Linked DNA regions of Streptomyces sp. SN-593. The protein of the gene in region 1 binds, or shares a complex with, the protein of each later gene. Links are inferred from orthologs where the notes say so. Each region holds a gene or a part of one and is shown on either strand. Other genes may lie near its edges. The genes, in order: secY and secA.

Region 1 (10,717 bases):
CGCCGTACTCCGCGAGCTTGGCCCGGCCGCCGTCGGGGGCGGTGAGCACCAGCGGGCCCTGCTCGGTCAGCGCGATGGTGTGCTCCCAGTGCGCGGACCAGGAGCCGTCGTCGGACTTGACGGTCCACTCGTCCTCCAGCACGTGGGTGTGCGGGGTGCCGAGCGTCACCATCGGCTCGATCGCCAGGCACAGCCCGGGCACCAGCCGGATGCCGCGACCGCGCTTCTTGGTGACGTAGTTGAGCACGTGCGGGTCCATGTGCATCTGGCTGCCGATGCCGTGCCCGCCGTACCCCTCCACGATGCCGTACTTGCCCGAGGCCGGCCGCGGCTGGCGGCGGATGTACGACTCGACCGCCTGCGAGATGTCGTCCAGCCGGTTGCCCTTGCGGAAGGCGGCGATCCCGGCCCACATGGACTCCTCGGTGACCCGGCTCAACTCCGCCAGCTCCGGGGCGTGTCCGGTGCCCACCAGGCAGGTGAAGGCCGCGTCGCCGTGCCAGCCGTCCACGATCGCGCCCGCGTCCACCGCGAGGATGTCGCCGTCCTTGAGCACCGTCACGGAGTCGGGGATGCCGTGCACCACCACGTCGTTGACCGACGTGCAGATGTTGCCCGGGAAGCCGCCGTAGCCCAGGAAGTTGGGCTTCGCGCCGTGGTCGGCGATCACCTTCGCGGCGACCTCGTCCAGGTCCCTGGTGGTGGCGCCGGGCACCGCCGCCGCCCGGGTCGCCTCGTGGATCGCCGCGACGACCAGACCGGCCTCCCGCATCTTCGCGATCTGCTCCGGGGTCTTCAGCTCCACCATCGCGGCCGACGCCTTCCTTGCTGCCTTGGGTCCCTGTTCGGTCAGGTCCTTGCCACCCCAACCATACGGCCGTGGCGCCCGTCGGGGCACCACGGCCGTGGTGTGCACATGCACCGGTCCGGCCGGCGCCGGGACCTACGCGGTCGGCTCGCCGGCGTCCGCGCGCAGGGCCGTCATGGCCCGCGTGGTCACCTCGGCCACCGCGCCGAGCGCGGAGATCGTCACGACCAGGCCCTGCTTCTTGTAGTAGTCGATGATCGGCTCGGTCTCGCGGTGGTAGATCTCCAGCCGGTTGCGGACCTTGTCCGGGGCGTCGTCGTCGCGCCGGTACAGCTCGCCGCCGCACTCGTCGCAGACGCCCTCCTCCTTCGGCTGCTTGTACTCGACGTGGAAGACGTGCGAGCCGTCGTTGCGGCAGATCCGGCGGCCGGCGATCCGCTTGACCACCTCTTCCTCGGGGACCTCCAGGTCCAGCACGCCGTCCAGCGCGATCTCGTGCCGCGCCAGGTAGACGTCCAGCGCCCGCGCCTGCTGCTCGTTGCGCGGGAAGCCGTCGAGCAGGAAGCCACCGGCCGCGTCCGGCTGGTCCAGCCGGTCCTCGGCCATGCCGATCGTGACCTCGTCGGGCACCAGGTCGCCGGCGTCCATGTACGCCTTCGCCTGCTTGCCCAGGTCGGTGCCCTGACTGATGTTGGCGCGGAACAGGTCGCCCGTGGAGATGTGCGGGATCGAGAGGTTCTTGGCGAGGAACGCGGCCTGCGTCCCCTTGCCTGCGCCGGGCGGCCCGACCAGGACGATACGCATCAGCGGAGGAACCCTTCGTAGTTGCGCTGCTGGAGCTGGCTTTCGATCTGCTTCACGGTCTCCAGACCCACACCGACGATGATGAGGATGCTGGTGCCACCCAGAGGGAAGTTGCCGTTGCTCCCGTTGAAGATCGCGATGGCGACCGTCGGAACGAGGGCGATCAGACCCAGGTACAGCGAACCGGGCCACGTGATGCGGTTGAGGACGTAACTCAGGTACTCAGCGGTGGGACGACCGGCCCGGATACCCGGGATGAACCCACCATACTTCTTCATATTGTCGGCGACTTCCTCGGGGTTGAAGGAGATCGCGACGTAGAAGAAGGCGAAGAAGACGATCAGCAGGAAGTAGGCGGCCATGTACGCCGGGTGGTCGCCCTTGGTGAAGTTGCGGCTGATCCACTGCGCCCAGCCCGCCGTCGACCCGGAGAACTGGACGATCAGCGCCGGGATGTAGAGCAGCGACGAGGCGAAGATGACCGGGATCACACCCGCCTGGTTCACCTTGAGCGGGATGTACGTCGAGGTGCCGCCGTAGGACCGGCGGCCGATCATGCGCTTCGCGTACTGCACCGGGATGCGGCGCTGCGCCTGCTCGACGAAGACCACCAGGCCCACCATGACCAGGCCGATCAGGATCACGGAGATGAACTCGACCCAGCCGCCCGCGATGGTGCCGGAGACCTTGATGCCCCACAGCGAGCCGGGGAAGCCGGCCGCGATCGAGACGAACATCAGGATCGACATGCCGTTGCCGATGCCGCGGTCGGTGATCAGCTCGCCCAGCCACATGATCATCACGGTGCCCGCGGTCATGCACGTGACCATGGTGACGGTGGTGAAGATCGACTGGTTCGGGACGATGTCGTTGCCCTGGGTGCAGGTCGAGAAGAGGTTGCCGGAGCGGGCGGTGGCCACCAGGCCGGTGCCCTGGAGGATCGCCAGCGCGACCGTCAGGTACCGGGTGTACTGCGTGATCTTGGTGGTACCGGCCTGCCCCTCCTTCTTCAGGGCCTCCAGGCGCGGGATCACCACGGTCAGCAGTTGCAGGATGATGCTCGCCGTGATGTACGGCATGATCCCGAGTGCGAAGATGGTGAGCTGGAGCAGCGCTCCGCCACTGAACATGTTGACCAGACCGAAGAGGCTGTTGTTGCCCTTCGTCTGCTTCACGCAGTCGTTGACCACGCCGAAGTCGATCCCCGGCACCGGCACGTGCGCGCCCAGCCGGTACACCACGATGATGGCGAGCGTGAAGAGCAGCTTCTTGCGCAGGTCGGGCGTCCTGAACGCCCGGGCGAACGCGGTGAGCACGGTGCCTCCTGCACCCCCCGCGCCACGGCGGAAGGACGGTCTCTGGTGAGATTTCTGACGGATAGGGGCTCGGCCACCTTACCGGCGACGTGCCCCCGGTAGGAATGACCCATCGGCCAGGGAAAATTCACAGAAAAGAACGACCGGGGACGCCCTGAGGTACTGGGCGTCCCCGGTCGGGTTGCACATCCGGCTCAGACGAGCTCGGTGACGGTGCCGCCGGCGGCGGTGATCTTCTCCTTGGCGGAGCCGGAGACCGCGTCAACGGTCACCTGCAGGGCCACGGAGACGTCGCCGGTGCCGAGCACCTTGACGAGCTGGTTCTTGCGCACGGCACCCTTGGCGACCAGGTCGGCAACGGTGACCTCGCCACCCTCGGGGTAGAGGGCCGCGAGCTTGTCCAGGTTGACGACCTGGTACTCGGTGCGGAACGGGTTCTTGAAGCCCTTGAGCTTCGGGAGCCGCATGTGGAGGGGCATCTGCCCGCCCTCGAAGCGCTCCGGAACCTGGTAGCGGGCCTTGGTGCCCTTGGTGCCGCGACCGGCCGTCTTGCCCTTGGACGCCTCGCCGCGACCCACGCGGGTCTTGGCGGTCTTGGCGCCCGGAGCCGGACGGAGGTTGTGCACCTTGATCGGGTTGTCACCCATGATCAGTCGACCTCCTCGACCGTGACGAGGTGGCGGACGGTGTGGACCATGCCGCGGATCTCCGGGCGGTCCTCCTTGACCACGACGTCGTGCAGGCGCTTGAGCCCGAGCGAACGCAGGGTGTCACGGTGGTTCTGCTTGCTGCCGATGTAGGACTTGGTCTGCGTGACCTTCAGGCGCGCCATCACACACCCACTCCGGCCCGGGCGCGCAGCAGCGCGGCGGGCGCGACGTCCTCGATCGGCAGACCGCGGCGGGCGGCGATCTCCTCGGGCCGCTGAAGGCCCTGGAGCGCGGCCACCGTGGCGTGCACGATGTTGATCGCGTTGTCCGAGCCGAGGCTCTTGGACAGCACGTCGTGGATGCCCGCGCACTCCAGCACGGCTCGCACCGGGCCACCGGCGATCACACCGGTACCGGGGGAAGCCGGCTTGAGCAGGACGACGCCCGCGGCCTTCTCGCCCTGGATCGGGTGCGGGATGGTGCCCTGGATACGGGGGACCTTGAAGAAGTGCTTCTTGGCCTCCTCCACACCCTTGGCGATGGCGGCCGGCACCTCCTTGGCCTTGCCGTAGCCGACACCGACGGTGCCGTCACCGTCGCCCACCACGACCAGCGCGGTGAAGCTGAAGCGACGACCACCCTTCACAACCTTGGCGACGCGGTTGATCGCGACGACCCGCTCGACGTAGGCGGTCTTCTCGGCCTGCTGGCCGCCGTCCCGCCGGTCCTTACGGTCCCGTCGCTCGCCGCCACCGGCACCGCTTCCGCGGCGCTGGGGTCCAGCCATTGGAATTACCTCTCGATCCTCTTAGCGTTTCTCCGCTAGCAACGCAGCAACCGTTGAAGTCGCTGCCGCGACGGGCGGCTCAGAACTTCAGGCCGGCCTCGCGGGCGGCGTCCGCCAGGGCGGCGATCCGCCCAGCGTACTGGTTGCCGCCACGGTCGAAGACGACAGCTTCGACGCCCTTGGCCTTCGCACGCTCGGCCACGAGCTGGCCGACCTGCTTCGCCTTGGCGCTCTTGTCGCCTTCGCCGCCGCGGATGGACGCGTCCAGGGTCGACGCCGACGCGAGCGTGTGGCCCGCCAGGTCGTCGATCACCTGCGCCACGATGCCGCGGTTGGACCGCGTCACCACCAGGCGCGGGCGCTCGGACGTACCGTTGACGCGCTTGCGGACCCGGATGTGGCGCCGCTTGAGCGCCGCACCCTTGTACGCCTTGCCCTTGGCGATCTTGACACCGTATGCCATGGCTACTTACCAGCCTTTCCGACCTTGCGGCGGATGACCTCGCCGGCGTACTTGACGCCCTTCGCCTTGTACGGGTCAGGCTTCCGCAACTTGCGGATGTTGGCGGCCACTTCGCCGACCTTCTGCTTGTCGATGCCCTCGACGGAGAACTTCACCGGGGACTCGACCTTGAAGGCGATGCCCTCGGGGGCCTCGACGAGGATCGGGTGGCTGTACCCGAGCGAGAACTCCAGGTTGGAGCCCTTCGCCTGGACGCGGTACCCGACACCGCTGATCTCAAGGGACTTGCTGTAGCCCGCGGTCACGCCGGTGATCATGTTCGCCACCAGCGTGCGGGACAGGCCGTGCAGGGCCTTCGAGACACGCTCGTCGTTGGGGCGGGTGACCAGCAGCACGCCGTCCTCGCCCTTTGCGATCTCGATCGGCGCGGCGACGGTGTGGGTGAGCGAACCCTTGGGGCCCTTCACCGCGACCGTGCGGCCGTCGATGGTGACGTCCACTCCGGCGGGAACCGAGATGGGCAGCTTGCCGATGCGCGACATTGCTCTACCTCTCTTTCCCGGTTACCAGACGTAGGCGAGGACTTCCCCACCCACGCCCTTCTTCTGCGCCTGCTGGCCGGTGAGCAGTCCGTGCGACGTGGAGATGATCGCCACGCCGAGGCCGCCCAGCACCCGAGGCAGGTTGGTGGACTTTGCGTAGACCCGAAGACCCGGCTTGCTGATCCGCTTGATGCCGGCGATCGAGCGCTCGCGGTTGGGGCCGAACTTCAGCTCGAGGATGAGGTTCTTGCCGACCTCGGCCTCCTCGACCTTCCAGCCGGTGATGTAGCCCTCCTGCTGGAGGATCTCCGCGATGTGCGACTTGATCTTGCTGAACGGCATCGCGACGTCGTCGTGGTACGCCGAGTTCGCGTTGCGCAGACGGGTCAGCATGTCTGCGATGGGGTCGGTCATGGTCATGAGTTGGCCCTGGGCCTCTCTCGCCGGGGTTTCCTGTCTGCTCCGTCCCTCTCCCCCGGCCGGAGCCGGGAGCGGGTGTGGTGCGGGGACCTACGGCGTAGTGGATCGGGTCCTGATGTCCGGGAGGGGACTACCAGGAGCTCTTGGTCACGCCCGGCAGCTCGCCACGGTGGGCCATCTCACGAAGGCACACGCGGCACAGGCCGAACTTGCGGTAGACGGAGTGCGGCCGGCCACAGCGCTGGCAGCGGTTGTACGCGCGCACAGCGAACTTGGGCTTGCGAGCCGACTTAGCGATCAGAGCCTTCTTCGCCACGGTCAGTTCTCCTTGAACGGGAAGCCGAGGTGACGAAGGAGGGCACGACCCTCGTCGTCGTTGGTCGCCGTGGTGACCACGGTGATGTCCATGCCCCGGACCCGGTCGATCTTGTCCTGGTCGATCTCGTGGAACATGACCTGCTCCGTGAGACCGAAGGTGTAGTTGCCCCGGCCGTCGAACTGCTTCGGCGACAGGCCGCGGAAGTCGCGGATACGCGGCAGCGCCAGCGACAGCAGGCGGTCCAGGAACTCCCACATCCGGTCACCGCGCAGCGTGACGTGCGCGCCGATCGGCTGACCCTCGCGCAGCTTGAACTGCGCGATGGACTTACGGGCCTTGGTGACCTGCGGCTTCTGACCGGTGATCGTGGCGAGGTCGCGGATCGCGCCCTCGATCAGCTTGGAGTCGCGGGCGGCGTCGCCCACACCCATGTTGACCACGATCTTGGTGAGACCGGGGATCTGCATGACGTTCTCGTACTCGAACTGCTCACGCAGCTTGCCCGCGATCTCCTCGCGGTAGCGCGACTTGAGACGCGGAGCGGTGCTGGTGGCAGCGGCACCTGAAGTTGCAGTAGTCATCTCAGATGTCCTCACCGGTCCGCTTGGCAACGCGGATCTTGGTGCCCTCGTCGTCGAAGCGGTAGCCGACGCGGGTCACGACCTTCTTGCCGTCCTTCTCAACAACAAGCTGCACGTTGCTGACGTGGATCGGCGCCTCGGTGGTGATGATCCCGCCGGTCTTCGAACCGCGGTCGGTCTGGCCGGCCTTGGTGTGCTTCTTGACCCGGTTGACACCCTCGACCAGGACCCGGTCCTCGCGGGGGTAGGCCACGATGACCTTGCCCTGCTTGCCCTTGTCCTTGCCGGTGATGACCTGAACCAGGTCGCCCTTCTTGATCTTCATCGGTTACAGCACCTCCGGCGCGAGCGAGACGATCTTCATGAACCTCTTCTCGCGCAGCTCACGGCCGACCGGGCCGAAGATGCGGGTGCCGCGGGGGTCACCGTCGTTCTTGAGGATGACCGCCGCGTTCTCGTCGAAGCGGATGTACGAGCCGTCGGCACGGCGGCGCTCCTTGACGGTGCGCACGACGACAGCCTTGACGACCTCGCCCTTCTTCACGTTGCCACCGGGGATCGCGTCCTTGACGGTGGCGACGATGACGTCACCGATGCCCGCGTAGCGGCGACCCGAGCCACCGAGAACACGGATGCAAAGGATCTCCTTGGCACCAGTGTTGTCGGCGACACGAAGTCGCGACTCCTGCTGGATCACGTCTATCTCCTGTTTGTCTGCCGGTTCCCGGCGGGCGCCGCGCGGAGCACTCCACGCGGCGCCCGCCGAGCCTGGCGGAACCGTCCTGCGAGGGAATCCCCGCAGGAATTACTTGGCTACTTGGCCTTCTCGAGGATCTCCACGACGCGCCACCGCTTGGTCGCGGACTGCGGCCGGGTCTCCATGAGGAGCACGCGGTCGCCGATGCCGGCGGCGTTCTGCTCGTCGTGGGCCTTGAGCTTGTTGGTGCGGCGGATGACCTTGCCGTAGAGCGCGTGCTTCACGCGGTCCTCGACGGCGACCACCACGGTCTTGTCCATCTTGTCGCTGACCACGAGGCCCTCACGGGTCTTGCGGAAGCCGCGCGCGTTGGTCTCAGTCACATTCTTCTCGCTCATCAGGCGCTCTCCACCGTCTCGATGCCGAGCTCACGCTCACGCATGAGGGTGTAGATCCGGGCGATGTCCTTGCGGACGGTCTTGAGCCGGGAGTTGTTCTCAAGCTGTCCGGTGGCCGCCTGGAAGCGGAGGTTGAACAGCTCCTCCTTGGCCTCACGCAGCTTGCCGACGAGGTCCTCGTCGCCAAGCTGGCGCAGCTCGGTCGCCTTGGTACCGGCCGCCATCACGACTCACCTGCCTCGCGCCGCACGATGCGGCACTTCATCGGAAGCTTGTGCGCGGCGCGGGTCAGCGCCTCGCGCGCAACCTTCTCATTCGGGAAGGACAGCTCGAACATCACCCGACCGGGCTTGACGTTCGCGATCCACCACTCCGGCGAACCCTTGCCGGAACCCATGCGGGTCTCAGCCGGCTTCTTGGTCAGCGGGCGGTCCGGGTAGATGTTGATCCAGACCTTGCCGCCGCGCTTGATGTGGCGGGTGATGGAGATACGAGCGGACTCGATCTGCCGGTTGGTCACGTAGGCGGGCGTGATGGCCTGGAGACCGAACTCGCCGAACGCCAGCTCCGTGCCGCCCTTGGCCATACCGCGCCGGGTGGGGTGGTGCTGCTTGCGGTGCTTGACCCTACGGGGGATCAGCATGGTACTTAGCCTTCCGTTCCGGGGGTCTCAGCAGCCGGGGCCGCCTCGACGGGAGCGGGCGCCTCGGCCTTGGGGGCCGACGCGGCACCGTCCGTCTGGGGACGACGGCCACGGCCGCCGCGCTCGCCACCGCGGCGCTGCGGACGCTCGTTGCCACCACCGCGGGCCGGGCGGTTGCCGGCGCGGGCGGCGGCGTTCTCGGCGCGGACCTCGGCGATGTTCTTCACGTCGCCCTTGTAGATCCACACCTTCACACCGATCCGGCCGAAGGTGGTCTTGGCCTCGAAGAAGCCGTAGTCCACGTTCGCCCGCAGGGTGTGCAGGGGCACCCGGCCCTCGCGGTAGAACTCGGAGCGGGACATCTCGGCGCCGCCGAGGCGGCCGCCGCACTGGATCTTGATGCCCTTGGCGCCGGCCTTCAGCGTGCCCTGCATGCTCTTGCGCATGGCACGGCGGAAGGAGACCCGGGAGGAGAGCTGCTCGGCGACCGCCTGGGCCACGAGCTGCGCGTCCATCTCGGGGTTCTTGACCTCGAGGATGTTGAGCTGCACCTGCTTGCCGGTCAGCTTCTCCAGGTCGCCGCGGATGCGGTCGGCCTCCGCGCCGCGGCGGCCGATGACGATGCCCGGCCGGGCGGTGTGGATGTCGACGCGGACGCGGTCACGGGTGCGCTCGATCTCCACCTTGGAGATGCCGGCCCGCTCCATGCCCTGCGTCATCATCCGGCGGATGGCGACGTCTTCCTTGACGTAGTCCTTGTAGAGCTTGTCGGCGTACCACCGGGACTTGAAGTCCGTGGTGATGCCGAGCCGGAACCCGTAAGGGTTAACCTTCTGGCCCATTACCGGGTCCCTTCCTTGCTGGCAACGACCACGGTGATGTGACTCGTCCGCTTGCGGATGCGGTAGGCGCGGCCCTGGGCGCGCGGCCGGAACCGCTTCAGGGTCGGGCCCTCGTCCACGTACGCCTCGCTGATGTACAGCGACTCGGCGTCCGTGTGGTCGTAGTTGTGCGCGGCGTTGGCGATGGCGCTGTCCAGCACCTTGCCCACCGGCTCGCTCGCGGCCTGCGGCGTGAAACGCAGGACCGCCTGAGCCTCCGTGGCATTCATGCCACGGATGAGGTCCACCACGCGGCGGGCCTTCATGGGCGTGACGCGGATGTACCGCGCCTGGGCCCTGGCTTCCATGGTTGTCCCTTCAGTGTCTGTCATGGTCGGTCGCTTCTCGCCGCTGGATCAGCGACGCCGCGCCTTGCGGTCGTCCTTCTCGTGACCGCGGAAGGTACGGGTCGGCGCGAACTCGCCGAGCTTGTGGCCGACCATCGACTCAGTGACAAACACCGGGACGTGCTTACGGCCGTCGTGCACCGCGATCGTGTGGCCCAGCATGGCCGGGACGATCATCGAGCGGCGGGACCAGGTCTTGATGACGTTCTTGGTGCCAGCCTCGTTCTGGACATCCACCTTCTTGATCAGGTGGTCGTCGACGAAGGGCCCCTTCTTGAGACTCCGCGGCATCTAAACCCGCTCCTAGCGCTTCTTGTTCGTCTTGCGGCGGCGGACGATGTACTTGTTGCTCGCCTTCTTGGGAGAACGAGTACGACCCTCCTTCTGACCCCAGGGGGAGACCGGGTGGCGACCACCGGAGGTCTTGCCCTCACCACCACCGTGCGGGTGGTCCACCGGGTTCATGGCGACACCGCGGACGGTCGGGCGGACGCCCTTCCACCGCATGCGGCCGGCCTTGCCCCAGTTGATGTTCGACTGCTCGGCGTTGCCGACCTCGCCGATGGTGGCGCGGCAGCGGACGTCGACCATCCGGACCTCGCCGGACGGCATGCGAAGGGTGGCCATGTTGCCTTCCTTCGCCAGGAGCTGCACCGAGGCGCCCGCGGAGCGGGAGATCTTGGCGCCGCCACCGGGCCGCAGCTCGATCGCGTGGATCGTGGTACCGACCGGGATGTTGCGCAGCGGCAGGTTGTTGCCCGGCTTGATGTCGGCGCTGGGGCCGTTCTCGATCCGGTCGCCCTGCTGCAGGCGGGCGGGGGCGAGGATGTAGCGCTTCTCGCCGTCCGCGTAGTGCAGCAGCGCGATGCGCGCGGTGCGGTTGGGGTCGTACTCGATGTGCGCGACCTTGGCGGGCACGCCGTCCTTGTCGTGCCGACGGAAGTCGATCACCCGGTAGGCGCGCTTGTGGCCACCGCCCTGGTGGCGAACGGTCACACGACCAGCGTTGTTACGGCCACCCTTGCTGTGCAGCGGGCGGACCAGCGACTTCTCCGGCGTGG
Region 2 (11,203 bases), 2.2 Mb from region 1 along the record:
CGGGCCCCGCTCCGACCTGTGGCCGGTCCACCGCGGCCTGGAGACGCCCCGCACCGCCCTGCGAGGCGCTTCCGGGCCACCGGTACCGCCCGTGCCGCGGCCGGCGCCGTGGCCCCGCCCGTGGCTGCTCCTGGTGCCCGTGCCCTCGGCCCGCCGCGCGGTCGCCCAGCGGGGACACGACGCCACCGCCCGCATCGCCCGCGCGGCGGCCCGGGACCTGCGGCGGCGGGGTGTCCCCGCCCGCTCGGCGGCGGTGCTGCGGCAGCGGCGGCAGGTCTGCGACCAGGCCGAACTGGGCGCGGAAGGGAGGTTGGCGAACCTCTTCGACGCGATGGAAGTCGGGAGCGGCGGCGTCGCGCTGCTGGCCGCGGCCCCGGTGGTGCTGGTCGACGACCTCATGACGACCGGCGCGTCGCTCGCGGTGGCCGCAGCCGCTCTGGCCGCGGCCGGCGGCAGGGTCATCGGCGCCGCGGTGGTGGCCGGTCCGCACGATTCCGGGATCGGCTGATTTACGCATCGTCGCAGGTGATGGGAGCTGACATTCACCGGAACGGAGGTATGCCCGCGCTGAGGATGCCGAGAGGCACACTCCGGGACTATGTTCGGGGGATAGGGAAGCGAACACCGGGGGTGTTGATCTTCCCTGTGGGGCAGAAGGAGGTGAAAGTCGCAGCTTCGCGGTATCCGGAGCAGCCCGGGTGGCGGAGCGGCAGCTAACGCAGCGCCGGCAGGGACTGGCACCCTCGTCGGCCTCATGAAAGGGATTGCCCCTGGTCACGGGGGTGGTCCGGAACGGAGTTCTGCGTGGACATCGTCGTCAAAGGCCGCAAGACCGAGGTGCCCGAGAGGTTCCGGAAGCACGTGGCCGAGAAGCTGGACAAGATCCAGAAGCTCGACGGCAAGGTGATCAGCCTCGACGTCGAGGTGTCCAAGGAGCTCAATCCCCGGCAGGCCGAGCACAGCGACCGGGTGGAGATCACGCTGAACACCCGTGGGCCCGTGGTGCGGGCGGAGGCCGCCGCGGCGGACCCGTACGCGGCCCTGGACGTGGCGGTGACGAAGCTGGAGGCCCGGCTGCGGAAGGCCGCGAGCAAGCGGCACACCCGTCGGGGCAACGGCCGTATTCCGGCCGCGGAGGTGGCCGACAGCGTTCCCGGCGTCGCCCGGATCAACGGGGACGGCACCCTCGTCGCCGACCCGTCGGCGGACGGTGAGGTGCCCACGACCAGGATCGGGCCGCTGGAAGTCCGCGGGGAGGGCCCGCTCGTGGTCCGGGAGAAGACCCATGCCGCGGCGCCGATGGCCCTGGACCAGGCGCTGTACGAGATGGAGCTGGTCGGGCACGACTTCTACCTGTTCGTCGACAGCGAGTCCAAGCAGCCGAGCGTGGTCTACCGGCGGCAGGGCTACGACTACGGCGTGATCCACCTCAACGCGGACCAGTCGGGTTCCGCGCCGCCGGCGGGAGCCGGTGACGCGCTGCACCACGGCGCCTGACCTTCGGCAGGGCCCGGGAGGGTCCGCGGGAAGCAGGAGCGCCGCATGCCCCCGGTCCGGTGCCGGGGGCGTCGGCGCGCCAGGACGTGAAATGCTGGGCCAGTGGTCAACTCTGGTCTGAGGGGGAGGAATTGATGCCGGACTTCGAGCGCGGGGCGCCCGGCGAGGGGAGCCCGGAGCAGTACGGCGAACAGTCCGGGCCGCCGCGCGCGGAGCCGATTCGGGTGCTCGTCGTCGACGACCACGCGCTGTTCCGGCGGGGCCTGGAGATCGTCCTCGCGCAGGAGGAGGACATCCAGGTCATCGGTGAGGCGGGCGACGGTGCCGAGGCGGTGGAGAAGGCCGCGGACCTGCTGCCGGACATCGTGCTGATGGACGTCAGGATGCCGCGGCGCGGGGGGATCGAGGCGTGCACCTCGATCAAGGAGGTCGCGCCCAGCGCCAAGATCATCATGTTGACGATAAGCGACGAGGAAGCCGACCTCTACGAGGCGATCAAGGCCGGCGCGACGGGCTACCTGCTCAAGGAGATCTCCACCGACGAGGTGGCGACCGCGATCCGGGCGGTCGCGGACGGGCAGTCGCAGATCAGTCCGTCGATGGCGTCGAAGCTGCTGACCGAGTTCAAGTCGATGATCCAGCGCACGGACGAGAAGCGGCTGCTCCCGGCGCCCAAACTCACCGACCGCGAGTTGGAGGTGCTCAAGCTGGTGGCCACCGGCCTGAACAACCGCGACATCGCCAAGGAACTGTTCATCAGCGAGAACACGGTGAAGAACCACGTCCGCAACATCCTGGAGAAGCTCCAGCTCCACTCCCGCATGGAGGCCGTGGTCTACGCGATGCGGGAGAAGATCCTGGAGATCCGCTAAGGGCTGTCCCGTCATCCCCGGCGGATCAGCGTGCGGCGTCAGATGCGGTGGATCGCAAGGCGGAGGGTCGTCCTCATACCGGGTCGTCTGTGGATGCGCCCGACAACGAAGCGAGGCGCCGTAGCTGTCGTCGCACGCCCGTCGGGGATTGCGGGACGGCCCTTAGCCGTCGGCTCGGCTGCGGGTGAGGGCGGCGGTCAGCGGGGCGCGCAGGGATTCGGGCAGGACGCGTTCGGCCCGGACCTGGGTGCAGCCCACCCAGGTCGCGGCCTCGGCGAGGGCGTCGGCCGCGGGCTGCACGGCCTTGGGACCGTCGAGGGTGACCTGCCGCGCGACCAGGGTCCTGCCCTCCCGCGCGGGGTCCACCCGGCCGATGAGCCGGCCACCGGACAGCAGCGGCATCGCGAAGTATCCGTGCACCCGCTTCGGCTTGGGGGTGTACGCCTCCAGGCGGTGGGTGAAGCCGAAGATGCGCTCGGTGCGCGGACGGTCCCAGACCAGGGAGTCGAAGGGCGACAGCAGTGTGGTGCGGTGTCTCCCGCGCGGCGGGGCGGCGAGCGCGGCCGGGTCGGCCCACGCCGGCTTGCCCCAGCCCTCGACCTCGACGGGCACCAGCCCCGTGGCATCCAGCACCGCCGCGACCTGCTCGCCCTTGAGCCGGTGGTAGTCGGCCAGGTCCGCCCGGGTGGCCACGCCCATGGCCGCGCCGGCCTGCGCGACCAGGCGCCTGACGCACTCGGTGTCGTCGAGGCGGTCGTGCAGCAGGGCGTCGGGGACGGCGCGCTCGGCGAGGTCGTAGACGCGCTTCCAGCCGCGGCGCTGGGTGCAGACCACCTCGCCGGTGTCCAGCAGCCACTCCACCGCGATCTTCGTCTCGGACCAGTCCCACCAGGGGCCGCCGTTCTTCGCGCCGCCCAGTTCGGTGGAGGTGAGCGGGCCGTCGACCTTCAGGCGGTCCAGTACGGCGGCGCAGGAGCGCTCGGCATCCTCCAGGATGTGCCAGCGGTGCCCGCGCGCACGGCGGGCCCGGCGCCGGAAGGCGAAGTGCGGCCACTCCTCGATCGGCAGGATGCAGGCGGCGTGCGACCAGTACTCGAAGGCGTGGCCGCCGGACCAGTACGCCTCCTCCACCCCCGCGCGGCCGACCGCGCCCAGGCGGGCGTAGGGGATCAGCTCGTGCGACCTGGCGAGCACCGAGATGGTGTCGAGCTGGACCGCGCCGAGCGACCGGAGCACGCCCCGGGTACCTGCCCGCCGGTCCGGCGCGCCCAGGAAGCCCTGCGCCCGAAGGGCGATCCTGCGGGCTTCGTCGGCGGACAGGGTGAGCTCAGGCGACGGCAGGAGAGTCATGACGGCCAGCGTAGGACCCGCCACCGACAATCGGCTTTGACCAGCGGGTTCACTCGTTCCGGCGACTTTTCCCGGCCGTTCCGACGGGCTCCCCGACGCCGTTCTCCGCTTCCCGGCCCCCGTTCCCGCTCCCGGGCGGCCGCCCCGCTACCCGGTGTAGGGCAGGTACTGCGCCTCGGAGGGGCGGTCCCAGTCCGACGGGAGGAGGGAGCCGCTCCAGGCGTCCCGCCGGGTGCCTGCGTGGACGACCATGGCCCGGACGGTGCCCTCCATGGCGAAGCCGAGCTTCAGCGCGACCGCGCGGGAGGCTTCGTTGCCCGCCTCGGCGAACCACTCCAGCCGTTCCACCCCCAGGGTGTCGAAGGCCCAGGAGCACACCGCCCGCGCCGCCTCCACCGTGTAGCCCTTGCCGCGCATGTGCTTAGCCGTCCAGTAGCCCAGCTCGGCCATGCGCTGCGGAGCGGCCAGGTGCTGGAGGCGGACCAGGCCCATGGAGCTGACCAGGACGCCTTCGTCCCGGGTGAAGACGCCGAAGTTGTACATGCTGTCGTCGCGCCAGCCGTCCGCGCACACGACGTTGATGAAGTCGTCGGCGCGTTCGCGCGGATACGGCCACGGGACCGATGTCCAGCGAGAGATCTCAGGGTCCTGACAGGCGGCCCACAGGGCGTCGCCGTCACGCGGTTCCAGGGCGCGCAGCACAAGGCGCTTTGTGGTGAGAACAGGTGTTTCCATGGCGGGCGCGAACCTTTCCGGCGGGCTTTCCGGCACGGGGCCGGGCACCCCCTGACGGCCGCGTATCGGGCGGCGGGAGGACTGCGGCCGAGTATCGCGGACCGCCGGGAGCCGGGGAAAACCGTTTTGCCGCTGCCGGGCCTCCCGGCCCGCTGGTGTCCTCGCTTACGATGGCCGTTGCAGCAGGGCCAGGCAGACCAGGACCCGCGCTGTGCCCCGCGCGGGAATTCGCGCCCGGCCCGACCGGCAAGGAGTCAGCCTACGTGTCCGTCATCAGCAAGATCATGCGTGCAGGTGAAGGCAAGATCCTGCGCAAGCTGCACCGCATCGCGGACCAGGTAAATTCCGTCGAAGAGGACTTCGTCGAGCTCACGGACGCCGAGTTGCGGGCACTCACCGACGAATTCAAGCAGCGCCACGAGGACGGGGAGTCGCTGGACGACCTGATGCCGGAGGCGTTCGCCGCGGTGCGCGAGGCGGCCAAGCGCGTGCTCGGCCAGCGCCACTACGACGTGCAGCTCATGGGCGGCGCGGCCCTGCACCTCGGCTACGTCGCCGAGATGCGCACCGGTGAGGGCAAGACCCTGGTCGGCACCCTTCCCGCGTACCTCAACGCGATCTCCGGCAAGGGCGTTCACCTGATCACGGTCAACGACTACCTCGCCGAGCGCGACTCGGAGTGGATGGGCCGGGTGCACAAGTTCCTCGGCCTGAGCGTCGGCTGCATCCTGGCGAACATGACGCCGGCCGAGCGCCGCGAGCAGTACGGCTGCGACATCACCTACGGCACCAACAACGAGTTCGGGTTCGACTACCTGCGCGACAACATGGCCTGGTCGAAGGACGAGCTGGTCCAGCGCGGCCACAACTTCGCGATCGTCGACGAGGTCGACTCGATCCTGGTGGACGAGGCCCGTACCCCGCTGATCATCTCCGGTCCGGCCGACCAGGCCACGAAGTGGTACAGCGACTTCGCCCGCCTGGTGCGGCGGCTCGACCGCGGCGAGGCCGGCAGCCTCGGCAAGGAGGAGACCGGCGACTACGACGTGGACGAGAAGAAGCGCACCGTCGCCATCCACGAGTCCGGTGTCGGCAAGGTCGAGGACTGGCTGGGCATCGACAACCTCTACGAGTCGGTCAACACCCCGCTCGTCGGTTATCTGAACAACGCCATCAAGGCCAAGGAGCTCTACAAGAACGACAAGGACTACGTCGTCATCGACGGCGAGGTCATGATCGTCGACGAGCACACCGGCCGTATCCTCGCCGGCCGCCGCTACAACGAGGGCATGCACCAGGCCATCGAGGCGAAGGAGGGGGTGGACATCAAGGACGAGAACCAGACGCTCGCCACGATCACCCTCCAGAACTTCTTCCGCCTCTACGGCAAGCTCAGCGGCATGACCGGTACGGCGATGACCGAGGCCGCCGAGTTCCACCAGATCTACAAGCTGGGCGTCGTGCCGATCCCGACCCACCGCCCGGTGCAGCGCGACGACAAGCCGGATCTGATCTACCGCACGGAGGAGGCGAAGTTCGCCGCCGTCGTGGAGGACATCGTCGAGAAGCACGAGAAGGGCCAGCCGGTGCTGGTCGGCACCGTCTCCGTCGAGAAGTCCGAGTACCTGTCCGCGCAACTGTCCAAGCGCGGCATCCCGCACGAGGTGCTCAACGCCAAGCAGCACGACCGGGAGGCGACCATCGTCGCCCAGGCCGGGCGCAAGGGCGCGGTCACCGTCGCCACCAACATGGCCGGCCGCGGTACCGACATCAAGCTCGGCGGCAACCCCGACGACCTCGCCGAGGCGGAGCTGCGCCAGCGCGGCCTGGACCCGGTCGAGCACGTCGAGGAGTGGGCGGCGGCCCTGCCCGAGGCGCTGGAGCGCGCCGAGGAGGCGGTGAAGACCGAGTTCGAGGAGGTCAAGGACCTCGGCGGCCTCTACGTCCTGGGCACCGAGCGGCACGAGTCGCGCCGTATCGACAACCAGCTGCGCGGACGCTCCGGCCGCCAGGGCGACCCGGGCGAGTCCCGGTTCTACCTGTCCCTCGGCGACGACCTGATGCGGCTGTTCAAGGCGCAGATGGTCGAGCGCGTGATGTCGATGGCCAACGTGCCCGACGACGTGCCGATCGAGAACAAGATGGTCACCCGGGCGATCGCGTCCGCCCAGTCGCAGGTCGAGCAGCAGAACTTCGAGATCCGCAAGAACGTCCTGAAGTACGACGAGGTGCTCAACCGCCAGCGCGAGGTGATCTACGGCGAGCGCCGCCGCGTCCTGGAGGGCGAGGACCTCCAGGAGCAGGTCCAGCACTTCATGGACGACACCATCGACGCGTACATCGACGCCGAGACGCGCGAGGGCTTCGCCGAGGACTGGGACCTGGACCGCCTGTGGGGCGCGTTCAAGCAGCTCTACCCGGCGAAGGTCACCGTGGACGAGCTGGAGGAGGCGGCCGGCGACCGCGCGGGCATCACCGCCGAGTTCATCGCCGAGTCGGTCAAGGACGACATCCACGAGCAGTACGGCGAGCGGGAGAAGCAGCTCACCGAGGACATCATGCGCGAGCTGGAGCGCCGCGTGGTGCTGTCGGTCCTCGACCGCAAGTGGCGTGAGCACCTCTACGAGATGGACTACCTCCAGGAGGGCATCGGCCTGCGCGCCATGGCGCAGCGCGACCCGCTGGTGGAGTACCAGCGCGAGGGCTTCGACATGTTCACCGCCATGATGGACGGCATCAAGGAGGAGTCCGTCGGCTACCTGTTCAACCTGGAGGTCCAGGTGGAGCAGCAGGTCGAGGAGGTGCCGGTGTCGGACGAGGTGGAGGACGCGCCGCCGTCGCTGGTCAAGCAGCCCGAGATCCGCGCCAAGGGCCTTGAGGCGCCCAAGCGGGCGGACCGGCTGCACTTCTCCGCGCCGTCGGTCGACGGTGAGGGCGGCGTCGTGGAGGGCGAGTTCGAGGAGGCGGGCGTCTCCGGTGGCTCGTCCGGCGACGAGGAGGTCGGCACCACCCGCGCGGAGCGCCGCAAGGCCGCCAAGGGCGGTCGCCGCCGCAAGAAGTAGGCGCGCGGCGAGGCGGTCGGCGCGGCAGGCCGCGTCGACGCACAGCACCGGCTCGGGGCCGGACCGGCGACGGTCCGGCCCCGAGCCGTTCGTGTGCCCGAGCCGTTCGTGTGCCGTGGTCGGGTTCCGTCCGCGGGCGCCGCAGGTCAGCGCGCGGCGACGTCGGTGCAGCGCCAGCGGGCGCGGCCGTAGCCGGGGCCGGAGTCGGCGTCGCCGGGTTCCAGCCGGAAGGCGATCGCCCGGAACACGTCGTCGTCCAGGGCGACCACCGCGGTCACCTCCAGCGCGCCGCCCGCGGTGGGGAAGACGCGGCAGCGGCTCACGTAGGGGGTGCGGCCGCGGGCGCGGCGCCGCCAGTCCGCCCGCTCGGCGTGCAGCATCCACAGCCGCTGGTACGCCTCGTCCCGGACCCGCCCCGCCAGCGAGGTCAGCGGTCGGCGGCCGGTGAGGACCTCCAGCAGCCGATCGGCGAACCACAGGTGCGGGGGCAGGGGGCGCAGCGCGGACCTGGGCCGCGAGGAGGGCCGGCGCGGGTCGGTACGGCGTGGAGGCGCGGTACCGGCGGCCGGCCGGCGCCCCGGGTGCGGTGGCGCGGGGCGGGGTGCCGTCGGGTGCGGCGCGGCGTGCGGCGTCGCGCGGGTGGCGGCCGGGCGGGTGACCGCCGGGCGGGCCGGGGCGCGGGTGCCGGGGCGGTTCGAGGGCGTGATGGGCATGCTGCGTCTCCCCAAAGATCGTTTCCGGTGCGATGGGGCGGTTGTAGGCGGCGGCGCCGATCGCGGGCAAGCGGCCGGGCGGCCGTCCGGGGCCGATCCGGCGGTCGGGCCGGATTCACCTGTGAAGGTGGCGGCACCCGTATGCTTCACGCCATGCGCGTCTACATTCCCACCACGCTCGCCGGGCTCGCCGAGGCGTACAAGGCGGGCGAACTGGGCCCGGCGCCGCTGGACGCCTTCGCCGTCACGCCCGGCCTGCGCGAGTGGTACGTCTCCGACGACATCGAGGAACTCGAGTACGCGGCGCTCACCCGGGCCGCCCAGGGGTCGCTGCGGCTGCTGGCCGTGCGGCCCGAAGTACCGCGCAGGCGCGTGGTGGTGGCGGTGGACGTCGCCGACGGTGTGGTCCGCCACGACCCCGACCGCGGCCTGGACCCGGCCTCGCTCGGCGCGGTGCGGCTGACCCGCGCGGCGCGGCTCGACGAGGCGGCCGCGGTGCACGTGGACGCCGACGACGCCGAGTCCGACGTGCGCGCCGCGGCCGAAGCGCTGGGCGCGGTGGACGCCGGCGACGACGACGCACAGTTCACCGTCGACGGTGCCGAGGATCACGAACTCCTGTGGTATGCGACGCAGGAGATCCCCCACCTGATCGGCTGACCCCGTACGGAGGTTGTCCACAGGCCGGAAACGGGCGGTCGCCGCGCGCGAGTAACGTTCGTTGTGTGAACGCGCACCTCGTATGGGACTGGAACGGGACCCTCTTCAACGACATCGAAGCGGTGGTCGGGGCGACCAACGCCTCGTTCGCCGAGCTCGGCCTGCCCCCGGTGACCGCCGAGCGGTACCGCGAGCTGTACTGCGTTCCGGTACCGCGCTTCTACCAGCGGCTGCTGGGCCGGCTGCCCTCGGAGGAGGAGTGGGCGGTGATGGACGCGAACTTCGAGCGGCACTACCTGCGGTTGGCCGAGCGGTGCAGCCTCGCGGAGGGCGCGGCCGAACTGCTCGCCTCGCGCCACGCGTCGGGACTGAGCCAGTCGCTGTGTTCGCTCGCCACCCCGCAGCAGTTGATGCCGTTCGTCGCCGCGCACGGCATCACCGGCCGCTTCCAGCGGATCGACGGCCGCAGCGGCGCGGCAAGCGAGGGCAAGTCCGCCCAGATGGCCCGGCACGTGGCCGCGCTCGAAGGTCTCGACGGCCGCCCCGTCGTGGTCATCGGCGACGCCCTGGACGACGCGGCCGCCGCCGCCCACGTGGGCGCGTTCGCCGTGCTGTACACCGGCGGTTCACACAGTCGTGCGACCCTGGAGACGGCCGGGGTCCCGGTAGCCGACAGCCTCACCGAGGCCGTTGCGCTGGCCGAGCGAATAGCGGCCTGACCTGGGCGGGAACCCCGGTTTCTGTCCATTCGGGCCAAACGTGTGCGGTGCATTTGTACGAAGACGGCGCATGACAGGCACCCCGGCCGGGACGATAGCCTGGCGGGCGTGATCACTGTTGATCCGTGCTCCGGGGGCATCTCGTGCTGACGGGCACGACGAGCCACCTTCACGGCATAACGTCGTCCCGTAGCGGAAACCCCGCGTCGCGGTACGTCGTGCCACCAACCGACGTCACGCAATGGCGCGCGACAGGAGTCAGAGGACATGCAGACCAAGCTGGACGAGGCCAAGGCGGCGCTTCTCGAACGGGCGGCTCTGGCAGGTGAGAACAGCCCTGCGGGAGGACCCCCGGGCCAGGGCCTCGACGCGCAGGCGCTGAACGCGTTCCTCCAGCGCTACTACCTGCACAGCGCGCCCGAGGACCTGATCGACCGAGACCCGGTCGATGTCTACGGTGCCGCGATGTCGCACCACCGCCTCGCGGAGAACCGTCCGCAGGGTACCGCCAACCTCCGGGTGCACACCCCGACGGTGGAGCAGAACGGCTGGCAGTGCAGCCACACCGTGGTCGAGGTCGTCACGGACGACATGCCCTTCCTGGTGGACTCGGTCACCAACGCGCTGACCCAGGCGAACCGGGCGATCCACGTGGTCGTCCACCCGCAGTTCCACGTCCGGCGGGACGTCGCCGGCAAGCTGATCGAGGTCATCGGGTACGCCTCGCAGGCCGAGGGCGAGTCGCTGCCGCACGACGTGCTGGTGGAGTCCTGGATCCACGTCGAGATCGACCGGGAGACCGATCGGGACGACATCAAGGAGATCACCGCCGACCTGCGCCGGGTGCTGTCCGACGTGCGCGAGTCCGTCGAGGACTGGACGAAGATGCGCCAGGCGGCGCTCACCATCGCCGACGAACTGGCCGCCTCCCCGCCGCCGCTGCCGGAGCAGGAGAGCAGCGAGGCATGGGAGTTGATGCGCTGGCTCGCCGACGACCACTTCACCTTCCTCGGCTACCGCGAGTACGAACTGACCACCGCCACCGGTGACGACGCCGAGGGCGGAGGCGAGGACGTGCTCCTGGCCGTGCCCGGCACGGGCCTGGGCATCCTGCGCTCGGACCCGCAGCACCCGCACGACGACGGCACCCACCCCGGGCGCCCCGGCCACGCCACCTCACCGTCCTTCAGCCGGCTGCCTGCCGACGCCCGCAGGAAGGCGCGCGAGCACCGGCTGCTGATCCTGACCAAGGCCAACAGCCGCTCCACGGTGCACCGCCCGTCGTACCTGGACTACATCGGCGTCAAGAAGTTCGACGCCGAGGGCAACGTGACCGGTGAGCGGCGCTTCCTCGGCCTGTTCTCCTCCAGCGCCTACACCGAGTCGGTGCGGCGGGTGCCCGTGGTCCGCCGCAAGGTGGAGGAGGTCCTGGAGGGTTCCGGCTACCAGGCCGGCAGCCACGACGGCCGCGACCTGCTCCAGATCCTGGAGACCTACCCGCGCGACGAGTTGTTCCAGACCGGCGTGGACGAACTGCGCGCGATCGTCACCAGCGTGCTGTACCTGCAGGAGCGCCGGAAGCTGCGTCTGTACCT

The links.
Region 2: the proteins of secY (region 1) and secA are in contact, whole or in part, in a crystal structure (PDB 3DIN), measured with the Thermotoga maritima proteins. The link is inferred for Streptomyces sp. SN-593 from one-to-one orthologs. Residues at the interface, in WP_004081795.1 of Thermotoga maritima: Glu108, Gly109, Glu110, Glu111, Ala236, Glu237, Arg238, Arg239, Ile240, Thr241, Ile242, Gln243, Tyr244, Ala245, Arg246, Arg247, Val248, Thr249, Gly250, Arg251, Arg252, Val253, Tyr254, Gly256, Ala257, Ser258, Thr259, Tyr260, Leu261, Pro262; in WP_004082002.1 of Thermotoga maritima: Glu261, Ala262, Arg263, Lys300, Ala301, Arg302, Thr303, Ile304, Ile305, Leu323, Tyr324, Asp325, Pro326, Val329, Ser330, Tyr333, Ile336, Lys340, Phe345, Val349, Glu363, Phe364, Tyr374, Ser375, Gly376, Gly377, Glu393, Ile395, Thr482, Ser483.

What each region holds. Positions count from the first base shown.
Region 1 is NZ_AP018365.1:5,230,499-5,241,215, reverse strand. What follows is about bases 771-3,593. They hold secY (preprotein translocase subunit SecY), read right to left. Parts: upstream 2,929-3,593; coding sequence 1,612-2,928; downstream 771-1,611. Other genes in these bases: rpmD (50S ribosomal protein L30), read right to left, coding at 3,578-3,593; rplO (50S ribosomal protein L15), read right to left, coding at 3,123-3,575; RVR_RS22275 (adenylate kinase), read right to left, coding at 944-1,612; map (type I methionyl aminopeptidase), read right to left, coding at 771-808. Outside these bases: more of map, read right to left, coding at 1-770; more of rpmD, read right to left, coding at 3,594-3,760; rpsE (30S ribosomal protein S5), read right to left, coding at 3,760-4,365; rplR (50S ribosomal protein L18), read right to left, coding at 4,445-4,828; rplF (50S ribosomal protein L6), read right to left, coding at 4,831-5,370; rpsH (30S ribosomal protein S8), read right to left, coding at 5,392-5,790; RVR_RS22235 (type Z 30S ribosomal protein S14), read right to left, coding at 5,921-6,106; rplE (50S ribosomal protein L5), read right to left, coding at 6,109-6,690; rplX (50S ribosomal protein L24), read right to left, coding at 6,692-7,015; rplN (50S ribosomal protein L14), read right to left, coding at 7,019-7,387; rpsQ (30S ribosomal protein S17), read right to left, coding at 7,504-7,785; rpmC (50S ribosomal protein L29), read right to left, coding at 7,785-8,009; rplP (50S ribosomal protein L16), read right to left, coding at 8,009-8,428; rpsC (30S ribosomal protein S3), read right to left, coding at 8,434-9,270; rplV (50S ribosomal protein L22), read right to left, coding at 9,270-9,617; rpsS (30S ribosomal protein S19), read right to left, coding at 9,666-9,947; rplB (50S ribosomal protein L2), read right to left, coding at 9,960-10,717. UniProt on the Escherichia coli protein: The central subunit of the protein translocation channel SecYEG. Consists of two halves formed by TMs 1-5 and 6-10.
Region 2 is NZ_AP018365.1:3,049,015-3,060,217, reverse strand. Bases 4,408-7,716 are described here. They hold secA (preprotein translocase subunit SecA), read left to right. Parts: upstream 4,408-4,717; coding sequence 4,718-7,516; downstream 7,517-7,716. Other genes in these bases: RVR_RS12560 (Rv3235 family protein), read right to left, coding at 7,663-7,716; RVR_RS12570 (GNAT family N-acetyltransferase), read right to left, coding at 4,408-4,454. Also shown: RVR_RS12590 (ComF family protein), read left to right, coding at 1-508; hpf (ribosome hibernation-promoting factor, HPF/YfiA family), read left to right, coding at 805-1,497; RVR_RS12580 (response regulator), read left to right, coding at 1,632-2,369; RVR_RS12575 (winged helix-turn-helix domain-containing protein), read right to left, coding at 2,532-3,719; more of RVR_RS12570, read right to left, coding at 3,867-4,407; more of RVR_RS12560, read right to left, coding at 7,717-8,229; RVR_RS12555 (DUF6912 family protein), read left to right, coding at 8,383-8,889; RVR_RS12550 (HAD family hydrolase), read left to right, coding at 8,955-9,608; RVR_RS12545 (NAD-glutamate dehydrogenase), read left to right, coding at 9,876-11,203. UniProt on the Escherichia coli protein: Required for protein export, interacts with the SecYEG preprotein conducting channel.